Regions from separate parts of the Peribacillus sp. RS7 genome, predicted to be linked through region 1. Evidence: riboswitches for the same ligand, from Rfam matches in the RefSeq annotation. Region 1 holds a riboswitch; each other region holds the start of a gene.
The links. Region 1 has a riboswitch for S-adenosylmethionine ahead of ACDZ29_RS24735 (YezD family protein). Riboswitches for the same ligand answer to the same signal wherever they lie in the genome.

Region 1 (7,142 bases):
AATGCATTTTAATCCTTTTAATGTAATTAAATCTGGATCTCCGGGACCGGCTCCTACTAGATATACTTTCCCCATTTTTGCAACCTGCCTTCCCTTAGAGAATTGTTTCGAATTTCGATAAAACGAAACCTGCTCCATTTTTAATTTTCCTTTTTTCGTATAATGAGATGTCATCCACTTCAGGCATTTTCAAATAATGCTTTTCCAGCTCGATATCAACAAGCTCAAATGCTTTTTCATCTGAATCGGCAACAATGATGACATGGATCGGTTCTTCCTTGATAGTGACTTCAAAACGGTATAGATTCATGGATTGCTTACCTTCCCCTATTAAACGGCAACTTCCGCTAAAATATCATCTAGCTTTATTTGTAACTCTGTTATTCCTACCCTTTCCACGAAATCAAGGAAGGTTTCGGATATAAGCTTTGTTTCTTTGAAAAATAGGATCAGTTCTTTCAGAACATGATAGAGCTGTTCAGCTTCCACTTTTCCTTTAAGTTTTTCATTGAACTTCCCGCCTTCATTCAACGTTCCTCCGACGTATATCTCAAAAGCCTCGACCATCTTTTTATCCTGGTTCTTCATTTTTATGCCTTGCAGCCCTATCTCGGCGATGGCTCTTTGACCGCAATTATTAGGACAACCTACCATATGCATCCTTACAGGTACATCGAGATCTATCTCCTTGTCCAGTGTTTCAGAAATGGTCCTCATTCTGTTTTTTGTTTCAACGAGTGCCAGGTTGCAATACTCGATGCCTGTACAAGAAACGGAATAACCAATGAATTTTTTTGGTTGATATGGAAATCTTTCAAAGATGGATTCCTGCTTTAATTCCTCAAGTTTTTCATCCGGAACATTTGGAATGATCAGGTTTTGTGAATTACAGTTGCGGATTTCACCATTTCCATATTTTTTCGCAAGTTCGGCAAACTCGATCACTTCGTCTGGATTTAGACGACCAACAGGTATATTGACCCCAACATAGTTCAGACCATCTTGCTTTTGTTTATGGATGCCGTAGAAATAACCTGCATTCCATCCCTTCACAGCACTTTCTCCCTTTTCAGGAAGCGGACCTGTGTATTCCAGCAATTTTTCCTTGAATCGTTCAGGACCCCAATCAGCGACAAGGAATTTCAATCGCGAGCGATGACGTTTTTCACGGTACCCAAAGTCACGGAATATCCTCGTGATGGCGGCCGCTACTTCGACTGTTTTTTCAGGTAAAATGAATAAGTCAAGTTCTTCTGCCAGCATCGGAACGGAGGATAGCCCACCGCCTACTTTTACGTGAAAACCAACTTCCGTTACTCCATCAATTACTTTAGTAGCCGGATTGAATGAAACACAGTTGATTTCAGCATTTGAAGCATTATGGATATTAGCACTTATGGACATTTTATATTTCCTAGGAAGGTTCGAATAGTCTTCGTTAAGGCGGAAATACTCAAATACATCATAAAGTACCTCGCGAGTATCAAAAAGTTCGTCAGAATCGACGCCTGCCAATGCATTACCGATGATATTACGTGTGATATCACCACAAGCACCGGCCGTAGTCATTCCAACCTTTTCCAAACGGTTTAAGATATCCGGGACTTGTTCGATGGTCAACCAGTGGAATTGAATGGCTTGACGGGTTGTAATGTCATATACATCCCTCCCGTAATCTTTAGCGATGTTAGCTAGAGTTATCTGTTGATCATAAGTCAGGATACCTCCGGGAATAACGACACGCATCATCCAGTAACCTGCTTCTTTTGGCCGTTGCAGGTATAGACCTGCCCACTTGAACATATCCCAATTCTCTTTAGGGATGGAATCAAAACCATTTGCAGCGTAATGTGGAATATCATCGAATATCTTCAATCCGTCTTTTTCCAATTTCCAGATTTCCGTTTTATTTTTAGCGATTAGTGGATTTTCCGACCAAAATTTCTCGTAAACCATTACTTTTCCTCCTTGATTAGATCGCTTTCTTTGCTGTCAAATAGGCGATTACCTGTTCAACGCACTCTTCAATGCTGTATTGGTCGGATTCTAAAATGATTTCCGGTTGTTCAGGTTCTTCGTATGGAGAGTCGATTCCGGTAAAATCTTTAATGATTCCTTTACGCGCCTTGTCATAAAGACCTTTTGGGTCACGCACTTCGCACTCTTCGATCGGACACTTTATGTATACTTCAATAAACTCCCCTTCATCGAGTAAATCACGTACAATCTGCCGATCTGCCCTGAAAGGTGATATGAAGGCGGTCAATACGAACTGCCCACTATCCACGAATAACTTGGAAACCTCACCGATTCGCCTAATATTCTCGGTCCGATCCTCTTCAGAAAAACCTAAATCTTTATTTAAACCGTGGCGGATATTATCACCATCCAAAACATAACTTCGAATATTCCGATTATATAACTCTTTAGCGACCGCATTCGCAATCGTTGATTTTCCTGAACCCGAGAGTCCTGTAAACCATAGAACTGTGCTTTCATGCCCGTTCTGCTTCCGGCGGAGCTCCTTGGTCAATGACGTTTCATGCCAAGTGACATTCGTACTTTTACTCATTTAATAATCCCCCTCTTCATGTGATCCTTCAATTTATGTCCTATCAGTTATAAACTTCATTCTTTTTAAGACCTTCGATCAACACCTCGATGACTTCTTTACGGCTAAAGGTAGCTGGAGGAATTTCTCCATTACGCAACATTTCCCTTACCTTCGTTCCAGACAGGATGACATGGTCTTCCTTGCCATGCGGACAAGTTTTAGCGGAAGCCATATTGCCACATTCTTTACAGTAAAAACTATGTTCAAAGAATAATAGCGTGATCCCTAACTCATCTGCGTTAAAATTCCCAAAGATTTTTTGAGCATCATATGTGCCATAATAATCACCCACACCCGCATGATCACGTCCGACGATAAAATGGGTGCAACCATAATTTTTACGGACCATCGCATGGAAAATCGCTTCTCTTGGTCCTGCATAACGCATGGCAGCAGGGAAAACTGCAAGTGAGACGCGATCCTTGGGATAATATTTTTCAAGCAACACTTTATAGCTTTCCATTCGGACATCTGCCGGAATGTCATCGGATTTAGTGGCACCTACAAGAGGATTTAAAAATAAGCCGTCGACAATCTCCAATGCTGTCTTTTGAATATATTCGTGTGCACGGTGAACAGGGTTCCTCGTTTGGAATCCGACAACCGTTTCCCAGCCTTTTTCAGCAAAAGCTTTCCTTGTCTCAACTGGGTCCAGATAATTTGCTTGAAATAGCGGACGCTCTATTCTCTTGACTAACTTTATTTCTCCGCCGACATATACATCCCCGCGGTTATATAAATTTTTAACACCAGGATGCTTCTCATCATCCGTTTGATATACTAATGTCGCTTCCAATTGTTTATCGGGAGTGAAAATATCGGAAACGGAGAGAACTCCGTATGTTTCACCTTCATGAGTCAGCTTTACCTCTTCACCTATAGTAAGAGTTTCTGCAACTTCAACGTTCAAAGGCAGCGTAATCGGGATGCTCCATACATGGCCGCTGCTAAGCCTCATATCCTTGACAACTGTCTCATAGTCACTTTTAGTAAAGAAACCTTTGATCGGGCTGTAGGCACCAGTGCCTATCAATTCAAGATCACTTAAAGCTATTTCGTCAATTTCAATTGACTTTGTTATTTTACTAAAATCATATTTTGGTTCCCAAAGATCGATTAGTGTTCCTCCGTGCGGTAAACTGATTGTCATGCTAATTTCCCCCTATGGTTTCTATTTATTTAAGCCTATAATTTCTATTTATTTAAGATAAATGCAATCCGCATTCCGTTTTTTGGGCTCCTTGCCAACGGCCTGAGCGTAAATCATCTGCATTGAAGGCAGGTGCCGTACATGTTTTACAACCAATGCTTGGATATCCATTATCATGCAGGATATTATATGGAAGTCCATTTTTGTGGGCATAACGCCAAACATCTTTCCATGTCCAATGTATGAGTGGACATATTTTTACTGACTTGAACTTATTATCCTTATTGATATACTCTGTCAGAGCCCTTGTTTCAGATTGCTCCCTCCGTAGTCCCGAAAGCCAGGCTGTTGCCGTTGAAAGCACATCTGTAAGCGGAGTGATTTTACGGATGTTACAGCACTTATTGGAATCGCTAAGCCATAATTCATCCCCATGTTCCGCTGCCTGTTCTTCAAGCGTCAATGCTGGTTTCTTCATTTCGATTGAAAGATTTGGATATCGCTTTTTCACTTGATCGATCAATTGGTAAGTTTCCTCAAAATGAACATCTGTATCAAGGAAAACTATTTTTGCCGAGGGATTGACCTTCGCCAATAAATCCGTAAGCACGATGCCTTCTATACCGAAACTACACGCATATATCAGTTTGTTTCCATAATGGTCATTCGCCCATTGCAGTACTTCCAAAGCACCTTTTGTCTCACTATCTTCAGGAAATACAGGTAAATCCCCGGTGTTGAAATTTTCATAGTTTATTAATGCAGCCAACTTTGTAGCCCCCTCTAAGAACTTGCTGTATGTCGCTGGTTAGAGTTACTTTTGATCAATGCCCGTTATAATCTTCCCCAGTTTAAATGACCCTAGGAAAAAGAGACGAATCTAACCAATACTCTCTTTATATCAGTTAAACCCGCCTCTAGTTTTTCTAGTCAGCAGATACCTTATTTAATTCTTAGTTTTTCATTTCTTTCCATTTGAATGATTTTACCATCTTGGACAATAAGTGTAATCGATCCATACTTCATTGAATTAAGCATTTCTTGAAGTCGTTCAAATATTTCTTCAAGCTGATTCTCTTTATCCAAACCTGTTCCTCCTTTAAGAAAATCCGCGAATATATTATTTCACCGCTGATTAAATGAATTTATTAAATTTATATAATTCCAAACAACCTTAAATTGTTATGGTTTCCCAAAGAATTTTGCGAAAAATAAAAATCTTTCCATGATGGAAAGATTTCAAGGTAAATATTCTTTACCTTATCTTCCAAAATGATCAACATTTTGTTGGAGGTAGCACCTTGCATCCATCATGCAGGTTGCTGGACTTCAAAGGGCCAATTCCCTCCGTCGCTCTGGATAAGTTTTATTATTTTAAATATTAACATATATTTAATCCTTGTCAATGGAGTTTTCTTATAAAATAACTTGGTTTAATATTATGGAGGAACTGTTATTTTTATACACACTATTCCATTCATGATTTTATGTTCATTTAAATATGAAAATAGACTCGTCTTTTTAGATAAAGTCTCCAAAAAATGAGTCTATTTTCATTATTAAGCTATTATTGATGCCTGTCATTCATTGAAAAAGTAATTACTTGAATTCCATTCCTTTTATTGAAGTCGATTACTTATTAATTTCTTAACTGAATCGCTTCTATAAATTCTTGAACCTGACTCTGAACGCGATCAACTAAATTCAAGTCATTGATCGGGTTTTCTGAATTCTGTTTATCTATTTCCTTATCCACAAAATATATGCCCTGCAACGGCTCGCCTTTTAATATTGAAATTAATGGTTTAAGCGCATAATCAATCGCCAATAAATGCCTGTTACTTCCGCCAATCATAATGGGCAGCACTGGCTTCCCCTTAAAAGCTCCTTCTGGCAGCAAATCAATCAAGGCTTTTAATACCCCTGTATAAGAAGCCTTATATACCGGTGAACCAATGATGATTCCTCTGGCTGCTTGTATTTTCTCCGAAAGCTTTAAGATATCTTCGCTATTATATTTCCCTTGGAATAAATCATCTGCTGAGAAATCCGTAATTGAGTAATAAGCTGTGGTAAATCCTTGGTTTTCGACTAATGATTGAATATGTTTTAGTGAAATGTCCGTTCTTGATGGAATCGCTGGACTTCCTGATAAAATTACGATATCGCTCATATAAATCCCCTCCCATATTACATGGTTTTAGAATAAAAATCCTCGTAATGAATTTGTTGCAGCATGCAGTTATCGTAATAGTCTGAAAAATATAAGTCAAATCTTACACTCCGGTTTATTAATTTCACAAGTAATGATTGCTTACCATTCAAAAAAACACGGTCATATTTGCGGCTTGATGCTCAGCCTTTTAATTTGACCGTTTCATTATGTATGATTTTGTTTTCCATGAATACCATATACCAAAAGTTGTGCAATGCTCTTAATTCGTTCAGAAGTAAAATATGGTTCCTTTTTCTGTTGATGAATCTCATAATGTGTAGATAATGCCAATGTGAAAGAAATGATCCCCACATTAAAAAGGATAATATCAGAAATATATTGTATCTCTCCGCTATCTATTCTCTTCTGTATTTCAATATGCTTGACATTCGGCTTGAAAATTTGATCAACATATTGCTTTGAAATATCTTGATCGAATTGTGTTTCCCGAAATAATATCGAAAACTGTTCTTTATTTTCAAGAACGTTTTTTATCATGGTGCAAACGTGATTTTCCACAAGATCATCAGTTGACAGATGGTTTGTCCCATCTTCAGCCTCCTCTTTTTCATTAGGAGTAATTGTAGCCAGAAGCAAATCTTTTTTGCTTTCAAAGTATTTGTAAATAGTAGCTTCGGAAACATTGCATGCAGAGGCAATTTCATTCGTTCTTGTCATGTCAAACCCTTTTGTCGCAAAAAGAGTCCGGGCTACATTTATGATTCGTTCTTTGGTTTGCTGCCCTTTTTTCAAAAATATCAACCTTCTTTTATAAAGATAAGACTGGTTTCACCAATCTATTTTACATGATATCCCGATGGTACCAATCGGTCAATATTACCTTCGATCTATTAGAAATCAATATTCCCATATATCGTATATAGAAAACATCGGCTAATTTGAACGATGTTTTCTTTTTCAGATAATCATTTAAAAGATGCATAGCCATCATCGACCATGACTACACTTCCATTGATTGCATCCGCTTCTTCCAAGGATAATAAATAGACAGCATTTGCAATGGCTTCTGGCTTAATTAATTTACCGCGCATTTGACTTGCATTCAATTTATCGATGATTCCCATATCTTTATAGCCTTGTATGATTGGAGTATCAACACCGCCTGGTGCAATGCCTACTACGCGTATTCCATAAGCACCCAA
Region 2 (7,142 bases), 660 kb from region 1:
TTTTGAATTTCCCAAGCAAGCTCGGCAACAAATACTCGCCGATTGTCAAGGATGCACCTACTATGAGGTTAGCATTGTACTCGCCCGTTGATTGCTGAATCACTACTTTTGAATGGTTAAAGTCATTTACAATAGCTTTTGCAAAAGGGTATAACAACTTTCCTGCTTCCGTCACTCTTAGCCTCCCTTCCTCACGGTCGAATAACAAAGTGTTATAAAAATTTTCCAATTGATGAATCTGTCTTGTTGCCGCGGGTTGAGATAAGAAGCTTAACCTCGCTGCCTGGCTTATACTTCCTTCATCCACCACTAAACAAAACATTCTTAGATTTTCTATTTTCAAGAAACCGACCTCCTTGTCTTTTAATGGTTTAATAAAATGATAGCATCATATAGCTAAATGGTGAAATAAGAAAACACCGCTATTTCCCCTGATTAGGTGGGCATTAATGAAATTCTATATAAAACGGATAAAGCTTCTGGGTATAACGTTTTGTTATACCCGATGATTTTGTTGCAATTTACCCAGTCCTTTTTCTTTGATATGTTAATGATAAGAATTAAACAGAGCAGCAAAGGAAGTGAGGATGTCAATGAAAGGACAATGGAAAACACTGTTCCAATTATTTTGGACCTTTTTTAAAATGGCACCTGTGACATTCGGAGGCGGGTTTGCGATGATCCCCTTAATCGAAAAAGAAGTAGTGGAGAAAAGAAAATGGCTGACAAACGAAGAAGTTACGGATGTTTTTGCTTTATCTCAATCCGTACCGGGAGCTGTCGCCATTAACTCCGCCACCTTTATCGGCCATCGAATTGCCGGAATGAAGGGCGCAATGGCAGCCATGATTGGTGTTTCATTACCTACATGTTTAATTGTTCTAATCCTCGGCATTTTGTATTTTTTCATTCACGATAATCCGAAGATAGAATCCGCATTCATATCGATTAGAGCTTCGATAGTGGCCATCATCGCTTATGCGGCTATCAAGATAGGAAAAACGGCTATTGTTGACAAATCAACTTTCTGTATTTTGATAGTTGGAATCCCAGTCCTTTTCTTCGTTCACCCTGTTTTGGTTATATTAGCAGGGGCTATAACAGGTATTGTGACCATCTCTATTAAGAGGAAATTAGGTTTCGATGTCAAGATGGACCGAAAAGAAAAGAAAATAGAAGAAAACGATTTCGAATACTTCATGGGTGCTGGCATATAGGTTCCATGAAAGATCACAGTTATTTTTCTGAAGGTTATAGGAATAAACGGTCTAACTAATTTTCAAGAAAGTGTGTGATGTATAATAATGGAATTGTGGGAGTTGTTTAGCACCTTCTTTATTATCGGCTTTGTATCGTTTGGAGGCGGATACGCCATGATTCCTGTAATAGAATCGGAAGTCTTACAGCATGGGTGGATGACGACGCAACAATTTACCGATGTAATCGCTATTTCCGGCATGTCTCCCGGGCCTATCACCACCAATAGTGCCATTCTCGTAGGCTATTCGACTGCTGGATTAGCAGGAGCCATATCATCCGTTCTCGGAATCTTGCTTCCAGCCATTATACTCGTAACCGTTATAGCCACCTTCTTCAGCAAATTGAATCATTATCCAGTTATTCAATCGATGTTTTATGGATTAAGACCCGTTGTCACTAGTTTAATCCTCTTTGCAGCTATCAGCTTTGCACTTTCCAATCATTTGATAGCCCTGAACTTTTCTTGGCATACGATAAGCTTATTACTCGTTTTTGGATTATCGTTATTTGCCCTATTGAAATTACGCTGGCACCCAGCCTATGTCATTATTCTTTCTGGTTTAGTTGGTGTTGTCCTCTATTCATAACGACTAGCTCACACAACCATTATGCGTTGGGTTAATCAATATGAATCGGAATTCTTAAACATTGATAACACTTAAACTGATGGAAGAGCGAGGTGACATCGCTCTTTTTAATTATTTTTTACCAATGTTTCCATACACCTTACAAAGTAAAACCCTGAATCTAATGATTCAAGGTTTATTTTCATGCTTATTCTCATTATTAAGAAGTACGTTTCTTCGTTTCATTATCTACCGGCTGAAATCGCGGATAACCAATCAAGATGGCTATGACTCCACAAAGGCCAATTAGTATTGGGTAATATGAATACGGCAAGATGCTTATCGGAGAAATATGTGCTACCCCAGCTGCAACAAGCAGTTGTGCCCCATATGGAATTAACCCCTGAATGCAGCATGCAAAAACATCAAGCAAGCTCGCCGATTTACGCAGATCAATCCCATACTTTTCAGCAATATTTTTGGCAAGTGGCCCGGCAATGATAATTGATATCGTGTTATTTGCCGTGGAAAGGTTCGTCAAACCAACAAGCCCGGCAATGCTGAATTCAGCCCCTTTTTTAGTTTTGCTGTTTCGGGTCACGAGGTGGAGAAGATAATCGATACCTCCATTATGCTTGATTACAGCTACCATGCCTGCGATTAAAATGGCCAGGAAAGAGATTTCATACATTCCCGCCATCCCTTCTCCGATTTTTTGAATGACACCCAACGGTTGATAACTTCCATCCGCCAAGCCGATAATTCCGGCAAATACGATTCCGATGGATAGGACCAGGAACACATTTACACCTGCCAATGCAGTGATCAATACACAAAGATATGGAAGGATCTTCACCCAATTATAAGAATGTTGAGCGATGGCAGCTTGTTCACCCATTGTTAAAACTCCAAGGATGACACATGTGATGATGGCCGCAGGTAAAACAATGAAAAAATTCACTTTGAACTTATCCTTCATTTTCGTTCCCTGCGTACGAACTGCAGCGATTGTCGTATCTGAAATGAAGGAAAGGTTATCCCCAAACATCGCACCACCAATAACGGCCGCCATTGAAAAAGCAAGCGAAATATCGGTTTGCTCACTAATTCCCACCCCAATAGGTGCTAGTGCTACAATCGTTCCCATGCTCGTCCCCATGGATAGAGAGATAAAGCAAGCGATGATGAAAATCCCTACCATTAATAGATTTTGCGGAAAAACCGCTAAGGCAAGATTCACCGTAGATTCAACTGCCCCCATGCCATTTGCAACTTCGGCAAAAGCGCCTGCCAAAAGGAAAATGATAACCATTAACATAATATTGGCGTCCCCGGCACCTTTACAGAAGATATCAACCTTATGATTGAGTGTCTCTTTCCGATTCATTGCCAATGCAGCTGCCGATGCAATTGAAATCGCTACAATCACCGGAAAAGAATAAAAATCTTTAGTAATGATTCCGGACCCTATAAATAAAATTAAAAAAACGACAAATGGGACCAATGCCCACGGATTCCCTTTATTGTTTGCACTCATGATGAACACCTCTTTTTATTTTTCCCATGACATGTGTCACAGCACTTATTCTTCTAACATTTTTCGTAAATAACACCTTCATGGAAGCTATAGCTAAAAATACTTTCAGCATAAAAAAGACCTCTTCCATTAAACACAACAAGAAGAGGTCTTTTAATTTATAAAAAACGCCCTCCTTATCTTTCAGGCAAAAATCAGCCTGCTGGATTTGGCACAGCACTCCTATTAAAGTCTGCTGCCGAGACATCTTCGGGCCAGTCCCTCCGTCTCTCTTGATAAGAAGATTTAAATTATATAATGATATTATCAAATGCACCGGTGTCCAAGAGAAAAGAAGCAGGCTGGTAAATTGCTATAACCGCTCCAAGTTTACCTCTGTCCACTCTCGGAAAGTGACATCGAAAGCCTTATTGAAAAGCAAATATAAGAGTACAGCATTTTATGTATTTTCGCAAGGTTTAGTTTAAAAGCATTTCAAGTGTGGACCTTAATATTATAAACGGACTTTTACATGTACAGTAAATAAGGTTTTTGGGTTAATTGTGATATTTGGATGAAATCTCGAATAATGTCATTTGTCGGGACGGAACTAAAATAAAAAGAGGTCTAAGGACCTCTTAGCAAATTTGTTGTATTAGGTTTGGTGAATTATTTTTAGTTGAATTCACATCAGTCGATACCTCAAATGCTTCCATTTGTTCAGAATCGAATGATTTTAAATACTGCTGCAGAAAGGCAGGATCATTAATGGATGGATTCAACCAATCTTTTTCATCTTCAGGTTTAAGGATGACAGGCATGCGGTCATGAATGCTGGTCATTAGCTCATTAGGAACGGTTGTTATAACTGAGCACGAATAGATGTTGATTCCTTCTGGAGATTTCCAGGATTCCCAGAGACCGGCCATTCCAAATGGCGCATGATTTTTAAGCTTTATTCGCATGGGTATTTTTCGCCCGGGTTCCTTCTTCCACTCATAAAATGAATCAGCGATTATCAAGCATCGTTTCTTCTTATACGCATTCTTGAAGCTTGCCTTCTCAGCAATGGTTTCCGCTCTGGCATTGATCATTTTGTAGCCCAGTTTTTCATCTTTTGCCCAGAAAGGAATGAGTCCCCACCGAAGATATCCAAGTCGATTCCTTGCCCCGTCATTAATGACGGATAGCACGGAGTGGGAAGGTGCAATATTGTAGCTGAATTGGTATTCTTCATCAAAAGGTCCTTGAATATTAAACCGTTCTTTTATTTCTTCAATGTCCGTGAAAAGCGTGAAACGTCCGCACATAATATCGCCTACCGTTTTAGGATTTATTACAGTGTAACAAATGGGACGGGCAGGTACAAATCAGCGTTCTAAAATCCTGATGTCGGTAAATGGTTGATTAAATAATTCGCTGGAAATCAAAAGTGTGCCCAGGACTTCCCTCTCATCTTCAGCTTTAATGATTTCTGACAAAATTAAGGTACTGCCATTCCTAACCGTTACATTATATTCATTCATAGGATCCCCCTCATTAGGCTAGATGGTTGTTATTATAAACCAAAAACCCACAAGTATCATTATTGACCTTTAGTAGAGTCGTAGTTAATCCACTAATGATGAGTCTATATAAAAGTTCACCGCTATTTACATATACATAAAAAAGACTGTCCATGAATGATCACAGACAGTCTGGTCAAAAGGTTTTTCACTTCAACAAATTTTTACTGATAATGATAATCGGATAGCAAAAAGGTCGATGAGGAATGCCTCTTGTTATTGCGTGGGAGATACCCATAATCCATGTCCATATATTATTTAAAATTCAGCAAAACCTCATTTATTAAATGTGCTGCCAATGTAACCGTTTTATTATTTTCGTCCAAAGAAGGATTCACTTCCGAGATATCAAAGGAGAGGATCTTTTCATTTGATACGACATGCCTAATAATCGCACGGACCAATTTCGGATTAAGTCCAAACGGAGAGGGTGCACTTACCCCAGGTGCGTAGGCTGAATCAATAACGTCCGTACATAATGTAAGAATAATGAAGTCATTTTTCTTAACGAATTCATTTATCCGCTGCTTGGTTTCATCCATTTCGTTCAATGACAAATCTTCTTCCAATATGTAATCGACCTTATTCCTCTCAGCAGTTTCAAACAGGGCCTTCGTATTTCCCTGTTTCTGAATTCCTACACATAAATATCCACACCTTTGATCCTCGTCCAAAATCTGCTTAAACATCGTTCCTGATGAACTTTCTTTTTCATAAGGCCTCATATCAAAGTGAGCATCAATATTAATGATTCCTAACCTAGCCTTTGGTCCAATGTATTTTCTAATCCCAAGATAATGGCCATAAAAGGTTTCATGTCCTCCGCCAAGTATGATAGGAATCGCTTTACTCTCCAATATTTTAGCAACAGCTGATCCCAGTTGAGTTTGGGCAGCCTCCATCTCTGGACCTTCACACGTTACATTTCCAGCATCTAACAGCTCGGTTTGGGAAGATAAATGACATGGTAATTTTGCCAAGGACTTCCTAATGTGATCAGGACCCTCTGCAGCACCAATCCTGCCTTTATTCCTTTTGACTCCTTCATCACATTTGAAGCCAATCATTCCAAAGGTTCTGGATGCTTCGGAAGAGATGGGTAATTCCGAAATCGGTGCCAAACGTACTCGTTGGTGGTATCTGAAGCTGTCCATGTCAGTATGGGAATCAACCCTTCCATTCCAATAATCCAAATTCGGTTTAATATACATAATTTTCTCCTTTATTTTAAAAATTCCAAAATATCTTTTTTAAAAATTATAAATGAGATAATATATAATTACCAATACTAAATTTTAATATATCTATAGTTTAAAGCTATAGAAAGGAGAATATATGGATTTGCGCCAACTTCGTTATTTCACTACCATTGTCCAAGAAAAGAATTACTCCCAAGCTGCTAAAATACTACATATATCTCAACCTTCCTTAAGCAATGCCATCATGAAATTGGAAAAAGAAGTTAGTTTGCAGCTTTTGGAACGTAATACAAGGGGGCTAGAGCTTACGGAAGAAGGGGAGATTTTTTATACGAGATCTGTTGACCTGTTAAGAAAATTCAATAATATGCAAGTGGAACTTGAGGAAATGAAGGATGTTGGAAGTGGAACAGTATCAATAGGTTCCATTGAATCATTCAAATTTTGGTTCCCGAAGTTAATCAGGAACTTTAAAGTCAATTATCCTAATATTCATATAAAAGTCAGGGAAATATTAGGGGAAGAGAAAGTTATCGATTCGTTAAATCGGTATAATGTTCATTTCACCATCACGAACCAGCCCATTAACAACGAGGAAATCGTGTCCACCCCCCTATATAATGAAAAATTCATGCTTTTGATCCATAAAGATGATGAGTTAAACAAAAAAGAGTCCATCACTTTCCAAGACCTTGCAAAGAAAGAATTGATCATCAGTACAACTGGATTTCAAACAAGAGATGATATCTTAAAAGCATTTAAGGATGAAAATGCAATTCCCAATATCTTATACGAAATAGAAAGGCTTGAAGCAGCTTGCAGTTTGGTGGAAGAAGGACTTGGGGTTACAATTTTACCGGAAAGCTATATAAAATCCGCTGCAACACGCAATACTGCAATTCGTGCAATAGATTCGAATTCATTGGAAAGGACTGTTTACCTGGCCTATTTGAAAGATCGATATCTGTCTCCTGCAGTATGTAAGTTGGTAGAGGAAATACATAGCTTTTTTAAGTGGGATGTTAGGAACGATGCC
Region 3 (7,142 bases), 2.0 Mb from region 1:
AAATGTCATCATTATCGAATCGACGATAGCGCCAAGAAGCATGGATGATCATATCAAACCGATGATAGAAATGACGGGCCTCACGATCGGTAAAGACATCTTCCTCGTTCATTGCCCGGAACGTGTTTTACCTGGAAGGATTCTTGAAGAGTTAGTTCATAATAATCGTATCGTCGGAGGGATCACGGAAACATGTTCTTATAAAGGGAGCTTAGTTTATGAAACCTTCGTTCAAGGTGAAATCATTCAGACGGATGCGAAAACGGCGGAAATGTCCAAGCTGATGGAAAATACTTTCCGGGATGTCAATATCGCCCTTGCAAACGAGCTGGCAAAAGTCTGCTTCCAGCTGGACATCAATGTCTTGGATGTCATAGGGATGGCAAACAAGCACCCACGTGTCAATATTCACCAACCAGGCCCTGGAGTCGGGGGACATTGTTTAGCAGTCGATCCGTATTTCGTCGTAGCAAAGGCACCAGAGTATGCGAGAATCATTAAATTGGCACGTGATACGAACGTATCGATGCCTTATTACATTGTCAATTGCGTAAGAATGATGCTCGAGGGAATCCGTCATCCAAAGGTAGCGGTTTTCGGACTTTCATACAAAGGAAATGTAGATGATATTCGTGAAAGTCCCGCCATTGATGTCGTCAATATCTTGATGGGAATGGAAAATGTGGATGTAGCCTTGCATGATCCGCATGTTCAATCTGGGAAAATGCCAATCGTTTCAGTGGAAGATGCTGTAAAAGGTGCCGACTTGATACTTGTCCTGACCGACCATGATGAATTTAAACGGATGGATTATGATAAGCTATCGGATCTTATGGCCAATAAATTGATTTTGGATACTCGGAATTGCATTGATGCGAACGAAACCGATGTCCCGGTGGCCAACCTGGGCAATATATATCAATACAAAACGATGTCCATGAAAAAAGCCAGGAATAAAGCGATCATCTAAAAACTTGGACAAACATCGATAATGGAATAAGGATAAAGGGGGCGCTGACTATGGACAGTGCCCTTTTTGTGGTTGAAAGTCAAGCTCTGCAACTGGCACGGGGGGGAGCAAAATGAAGAAAGGACCAAGCAAGAGCTTGGTCCTTTTGTGTACAATTTATTAAGCTGTCGGTCCGCCAAGTTCTTCGATTTCACTTGGAACGCTACCGAATTTCTTGAAGTTTGCACGGAATTGAGCTGCAAGAGCTGTTGCTGCTTGTTTATAAGCCGCAGGATCTGCCCAAGTCTTGATTGGTTGAAGCACTTCGTCAGGAACTCCAGGAACATGAAGCGGGATATCCAAACCGAAGATTTCATCTTTGATCGTTTCGATGTTCGCTAATTCACCTTCAAGTGCCGCTTGTACCATCGCACGAGTGTAAGCAAGTTTCATACGGCTTCCGGTTCCGTATGCTCCGCCAGTCCACCCAGTGTTGACAAGGTATACCTTTGCATTGTGCTCGTCAATTTTATCACCAAGCATCTCAGCATAGCGTTGAGCGGGAAGCGGTAAGAACGGTGAACCGAAGCAAGTGGAGAATGTAGCTTCCGGTGAAGTTACCCCTCTTTCAGTACCAGCCAATTTACTAGTGTAACCACTTAGGAAATGGAACATTGCCTGTTCTTTGGAAAGCTTGCTGATTGGAGGCAGAACGCCTGAAGCATCAGCTGTTAAGAAAATGATTGTATTTGGGTGTCCTGCAATACTTGGGTTCACGATGTTATCGATCGCTTGCATTTGGTATGCAGCACGGGTGTTTTCAGTCAATGAACTATCATCATAGTCCGCTTCACGTGTATCCGGATCCACAACTACATTTTCCAATACGGCACCGAAGCGGATCGCATCGAAAATTTGTGGTTCTTTTTCACGTGAAAGGTTGATCGTTTTCGCATAGCAGCCACCTTCGATGTTGAATACGCCGTTAGAAGACCAGCCGTGCTCGTCATCGCCAATCAGTTTACGGCTAGTGTCTGCGGATAAAGTTGTTTTACCTGTTCCAGACAGTCCGAAGAATAAAGCGACGTCTCCTTCACGTCCTACGTTAGCAGAGCAATGCATTGGAAGGATTCCAGCCTCTGGAAGTAAGTAGTTCATGATCGAGAAGATCGATTTTTTCATTTCTCCTGCATATTCCGTTCCGCCGATCAGGATGGTACGGCGTTCAAATGAAACGATGATGAAAGTTTCGGATGAAGTCCCGTCCACTTCTGGGTCTGCTTTGAAATTAGGTGCCGAAAGAATTGTGAATTCAGCTTCGTGACCTCTTAATTCCTCTTCGTTCGGACGGATGAACAAAGTATGGGCAAAAAGATTATGCCAAGCATATTCATTAACAACTCGGATGGGAAGACGTGATGATTCGTCTGCACCAGCGAAACCTTTGAAAACGAAAATCTCTTCTTTTGCTTTTAGGTAGTCAACTACTTTATTATATAGTTTATTGAAAACATCTTCAGAAATTGGCTGGTTCACTGAACCCCAATCGACTTTATCCTTAACGGATGCTTCTTCCACGATATATTTATCTTTAGGTGAACGACCAGTATACTTGCCGGTTTCAGCTTTTACTGCACCAGTTGATGTTAGTACGCCTTCATTTCTGCTTAATACTTTTTCGACCAATTGAGGAACTGAAAGTTGAGTTTGAACATTGTTTCCTGTTAATAACTGGTGTAACTCATTAGAAACATCTACAGAATTCATATATGAGGTACCTTCCTTTGTTTAAGTTTTTATATTACAATTAGTATAACACATTCATTTAAATAGTCTATACTATTTCTTTTAATTTGTGATTATTTTCAACTGGTTTCGTTAATCAATTTTCCTTATTAAGGCGCAGGAACCGAGTCAATACAATTGCATATACTTACATGGAGTGAAAATTTTATTTTAAATAGGAAGTAATTAAGCAACATATTTCTAATTGGCCATTCCTGTTAGTATGCTTTATTTTCTATTATTAATGGCAATTTTCAACATTTCTATTCGCCTTCTGCCTTGGAAACCCTTTGAAGACGCTGAAACAACCCATTTTTTCAAGTGGGCGGATATGTTCTTTTTAGAAAAACATTGACAAGTTCCAACCTGATACGATATTATCTTAAATTGTACGGATTCTCTTATCCCGAGTTGGTGGAGGGACAGGCCCTTTGAAACCCAGCAACCTGCCATATTGAACTTGACTCCAAGATCGATCGCCGAAAATAAAGCGATGGTTCTTCAAGGAATAGTGGTGATGGTGCTAACCTGAGCAAGGTAAAAAACCCTTGAACGATAAGAGTGAAAGGATAGAAGACAGAATTTTAAACCTTTCCTCATTTGCCAGGGAAGGTTTTTGTGTATTTATAAGTAATTCTGTGTCTATAGTTGAAACTAATGAGGGAAACGAGTTCCGTAAAAAATCAGGCTTATGCCTACAACATACTAACTTCCAAGGAGGAAATATGATGTCAAAGAAACGTCTATTTACTTCTGAATCTGTTACAGAGGGCCATCCGGACAAAATTTGTGATCAGATTTCAGATTCCATTTTAGATGCTATCCTTGCTAAGGATGCAAATGCACGTGTTGCGTGTGAAACAAGTGTAACAACAGGTCTTGTGCTTGTTGCTGGTGAAATTACAACATCCGCTTACGTGGATATTCCGCGTATCGTTCGTGATACCATTGCAGGAATTGGCTACACACGTGCGAAATATGGTTTCGATGCTGAAACTTGTGCTGTATTGAGTTCCATTGATGAGCAGTCTGCCGATATCGCAGCTGGCGTCGATAAAGCATTGGAAGCTCGTGAAGGAAACATGTCAGAGGAAGAAATCGATGCAATCGGTGCAGGGGACCAAGGTCTTATGTTCGGATTTGCTTGTAATGAAACAGAAGAGCTTATGCCACTTCCGATTTCATTGGCACATAAACTTTCATTCCGCTTGGCTAAAGTTCGTAAAGATGAAACTCTTGCTTACTTACGCCCTGATGGTAAAACACAGGTAACTGTGGAGTATGATGAGAATAACCGTCCTGTACGTGTAGATACGATCGTTATCTCTACACAGCATGATGCAGAAATTACGCTTGAACAAATTCAAGCCGATATAAAAGAACATGTGATTAAAGCAGTTGTTCCAGCTGAATTGATCGATGCTCAAACTAAGTACTTCATCAACCCGACCGGCCGTTTCGTAATTGGCGGACCTCAAGGGGATGCTGGTCTTACTGGACGTAAAATCATCGTTGATACGTACGGCGGATACGCTCGTCACGGCGGTGGTGCATTCTCTGGTAAGGATGCTACTAAAGTTGACCGTTCTGCGGCATATGCAGCGCGTTACGTTGCGAAAAACATCGTTGCCGCTGGCCTTGCTGACAAAGCGGAAGTTCAATTGGCATACGCAATTGGTGTGGCAGAGCCTGTATCGATCTCGATTGATACATTCGGAACTGGTACAGTTAGCGAAGAAGTCCTAGTTGACCTAGTTCGTGCAAACTTCGACCTTCGTCCAGCTGGTATCATCAAAATGCTTGATCTTCGTCGCCCAATCTACAAACAAACAGCTGCATACGGACATTTTGGCCGTACAGATGTCGATCTTCCATGGGAACGCACGGATAAAGCAGAAACATTAAAAGCACAAGCATAATCCATAAAAAAAGGTGTCCCGCAACAGCGGGGCACCTTTTTTTATGGATTAATTTTGCCTTCAGGGGGAATAATTCAAGAAATCGATAGTTACTCTTGAGTTTGGAGCTTTCTCGTGAATTGGAGCATTTAATCGCGTGTTATATGCGTTTACTCGTGAAATTAGCATTTACTCGTGAGTTAGGAGCAAATACTCGTGAGTTAGGAGTATTTACTCGCGAATTAGAGCAAATACTCGTGAATTGGAGCAAATACTCGCGAGTAAGGAGCAAATACTCGTGAGTTAGGAACGTTTACTCGTGAAATGGAAGCAAATACTCGCCAGTTATGTACGTTTACTCGTGAGTTAGGAGTATTTACTCGCGAATTTAGCATTTACTCGTGAGTTAGGAGCATTTACTCGTGAATTGGAGCAAATACTCGCGAGTTATGTGCGTTTACTCGTGAGTTAGGAGCAAATACTCGTGAGTTAGGAGTATTTACGCGAGTTATGTGCATTTACTCGTGAGGTAGGAACGTTTACTCGTGAAATTGGAGCAAATACTCGTGAGTTAGGAGCAAATACTCGTGAGTTAGGAGCAAATACTCGTGAGTTAGGAGTATTTACTCGCGAATTAGAGCAAATACTCGTGAGTTAGGAGCAAATACTCGCGAGTTAGGAGCAAATATTCGTGAGTTAGGAACGTTTACTCGTGAGTTAGGAGCAAAGACTCGTTAGTTTATTTTATTCGTTCTGCCGTTTTATAGTATTGTCCTTTTTCGGCATATTCGCGTACGATTCGTTCCATATCCTGGCGATCTTCTTCGTTGATTTCGCGAATGACTTTAGCTGGGCGTCCGAATGCCAACATGTTCGGTGGAATTACTTTACCTTGGGGAACGAGACTGCCGGCACCGATAAATGCCCCTTCGCCGATTTCCGCTGCATCAAGCACAATCGATCCCATGCCGATCAAAGCTCCTTTACGGATTTTGCAGCTATGTAAAATGACCTGATGGCCGATGGTCACTTCATCCTCGATGATCAATGGATTATTTGGGCTTTGGTGCAGGACGCTATTATCCTGTATACTGACTTTTTTCCCTATGATGGTTGGGGATACATCACCGCGAATGACGGAATTGAACCAAATTGATGATTCGTCACCAATTTTCACATCACCTGTGACGACAGCATTTTCAGCAATATAAGCGCTTTCAGCGATTTCAGGTTCTTTGCCTTTAAACGGATAAATAATCATTTTCAATCATTTCCTTTCCGAAGTTAATGTTTTTATGTATTATTTTAATATACCGTATGCAAATACACTTGGCTATTTATAATACCAATGTACAACTTGTTAGATTTCTTTTTTGTCGAAAATCACGAATATGGTTATAATTTATATATATTATTTTAACTATCATGGATCGTATACAACAAGTGAAAAGTGAAAGGGGGATTTCGAATGTGGAAATGGGAGACAGAAGGAGACGCAAAAGGCGTCATTGTCATCATTCATGGGGCTATGGAGCATCACGGCCGTTATAAGTGGGTTACACAAATGTGGCTTTCAGCCGGATACCATGTGGTCATGGGCGACCTTCCTGGGCAGGGAATGACAACACGCGCCTACCGGGGACATATCGATTCCTTTGATGAATATTTAGATGAAGTGAAAAGCTGGATAGAAGATGCCTACGAATATTCGCTGCCGGTGTTTTTACTTGGTCACAGCATGGGCGGTTTGATCTCGATACGCCTTCTTCAGGAAGAGGAATGGGACATTGCAGGGGTGATTCTATCTTCACCATGCTTAGGCCTCATGACGAAGCCGCCGAAGCTCATGACAGCCCTCTCTCATGGTTTGAACATCGTGATGCCTAAGTTCAGGGTAGATTCCGGATTGACACCTGAAATGGCAACGAGAAGCTCTGAAGTTCGTGAATCCGATAGAAACGATACCCTATATATCACAAAAGTTTCGATTCGTTGGTATCGCGAGCTTGCACAGGCTATGAAGGATGCTTTTGAAGAGATTCCCGAAATTCAGGATGTACCGCTTTTGGTCATGCAGGGCGGAGATGACAAAATCGTGAATAAGAAGGCGGTTCGTGAGTGGTTTAATTATAACTTGGCCAGTGAAAAGCAATATAAGGAATGGCCGAAGCTTTATCATGAAATCTTCAACGAGCCAGAGCGTGATGATGTATTTCAATATGCACTGAGTTTTGTTGAAAATCGTTTAAAGATATTAGGGTATGTCGTTTGATCGGTACATACTGCGGGATATAATGAAAAAGCTGCTGAAGTGAGATCTTTGGCAGCTTTTTTATTTGGATTAACCTGTGTTTGTAAGCAATTCGTTCGTCTTGATGACCGGTGCACGGAATACATAACAAGTATCTTTTTATAATGTGGAGGATATTGGCGAATAGGTCTAAACGCGTCGTTTTCTTATTTTGTTCCATGCACCCTTCGAGTGGAGGCTTAAACGAATGTCTAATGCA

Region 2: it holds a riboswitch for S-adenosylmethionine, as region 1 does, so the genes downstream of both, ACDZ29_RS21625 (Na+/H+ antiporter NhaC family protein) here and ACDZ29_RS24735 (YezD family protein) in region 1, are expected to answer to the same signal.
Region 3: it holds a riboswitch for S-adenosylmethionine, as region 1 does, so the genes downstream of both, metK (methionine adenosyltransferase) here and ACDZ29_RS24735 (YezD family protein) in region 1, are expected to answer to the same signal.

The regions. Positions count from the first base shown of each region.
Region 1 covers NZ_CP168135.1:4,978,868-4,986,009, forward strand. Annotated here, with positions in the region: gene cobA (uroporphyrinogen-III C-methyltransferase) at 1-75, opposite strand, end outside; gene ACDZ29_RS24710 (DUF3906 family protein) at 95-310, opposite strand; gene ACDZ29_RS24715 (nitrite/sulfite reductase) at 331-1,956, opposite strand; gene cysC (adenylyl-sulfate kinase) at 1,973-2,572, opposite strand; gene sat (sulfate adenylyltransferase) at 2,616-3,764, opposite strand; gene ACDZ29_RS24730 (phosphoadenylyl-sulfate reductase) at 3,817-4,521, opposite strand; gene ACDZ29_RS24735 (YezD family protein) at 4,707-4,850, opposite strand; SAM riboswitch class I at 5,022-5,130, opposite strand; gene ssuE (NADPH-dependent FMN reductase) at 5,404-5,937, opposite strand; gene ACDZ29_RS24745 (TetR/AcrR family transcriptional regulator) at 6,145-6,732, opposite strand; partial or broken gene ACDZ29_RS24750 (SDR family NAD(P)-dependent oxidoreductase) at 6,906-7,142, opposite strand, start outside.
Region 2 covers NZ_CP168135.1:4,323,867-4,331,008, reverse strand. Annotated here, with positions in the region: gene ACDZ29_RS21640 (LysR family transcriptional regulator) at 1-343, opposite strand, end outside; gene ACDZ29_RS21635 (chromate transporter) at 588-1,217, shown strand; gene ACDZ29_RS21630 (chromate transporter) at 1,374-1,847, shown strand; gene ACDZ29_RS21625 (Na+/H+ antiporter NhaC family protein) at 2,047-3,363, opposite strand; SAM riboswitch class I at 3,537-3,645, opposite strand; gene ACDZ29_RS21620 (SOS response-associated peptidase) at 3,981-4,652, opposite strand; gene ACDZ29_RS21615 (hypothetical protein) at 4,713-4,868, opposite strand; gene hutG (formimidoylglutamase) at 5,162-6,118, opposite strand; gene ACDZ29_RS21605 (LysR family transcriptional regulator) at 6,243-7,142, shown strand, end outside.
Region 3 covers NZ_CP168135.1:1,411,181-1,418,322, reverse strand. Annotated here, with positions in the region: gene ACDZ29_RS07260 (nucleotide sugar dehydrogenase) at 1-970, shown strand, start outside; gene pckA (phosphoenolpyruvate carboxykinase (ATP)) at 1,130-2,716, opposite strand; SAM riboswitch class I at 3,133-3,296, shown strand; gene metK (methionine adenosyltransferase) at 3,460-4,653, shown strand; gene ACDZ29_RS07245 (hypothetical protein) at 4,749-4,934, shown strand; gene ACDZ29_RS07240 (gamma carbonic anhydrase family protein) at 5,372-5,890, opposite strand; gene ACDZ29_RS07235 (lysophospholipase) at 6,101-6,904, shown strand.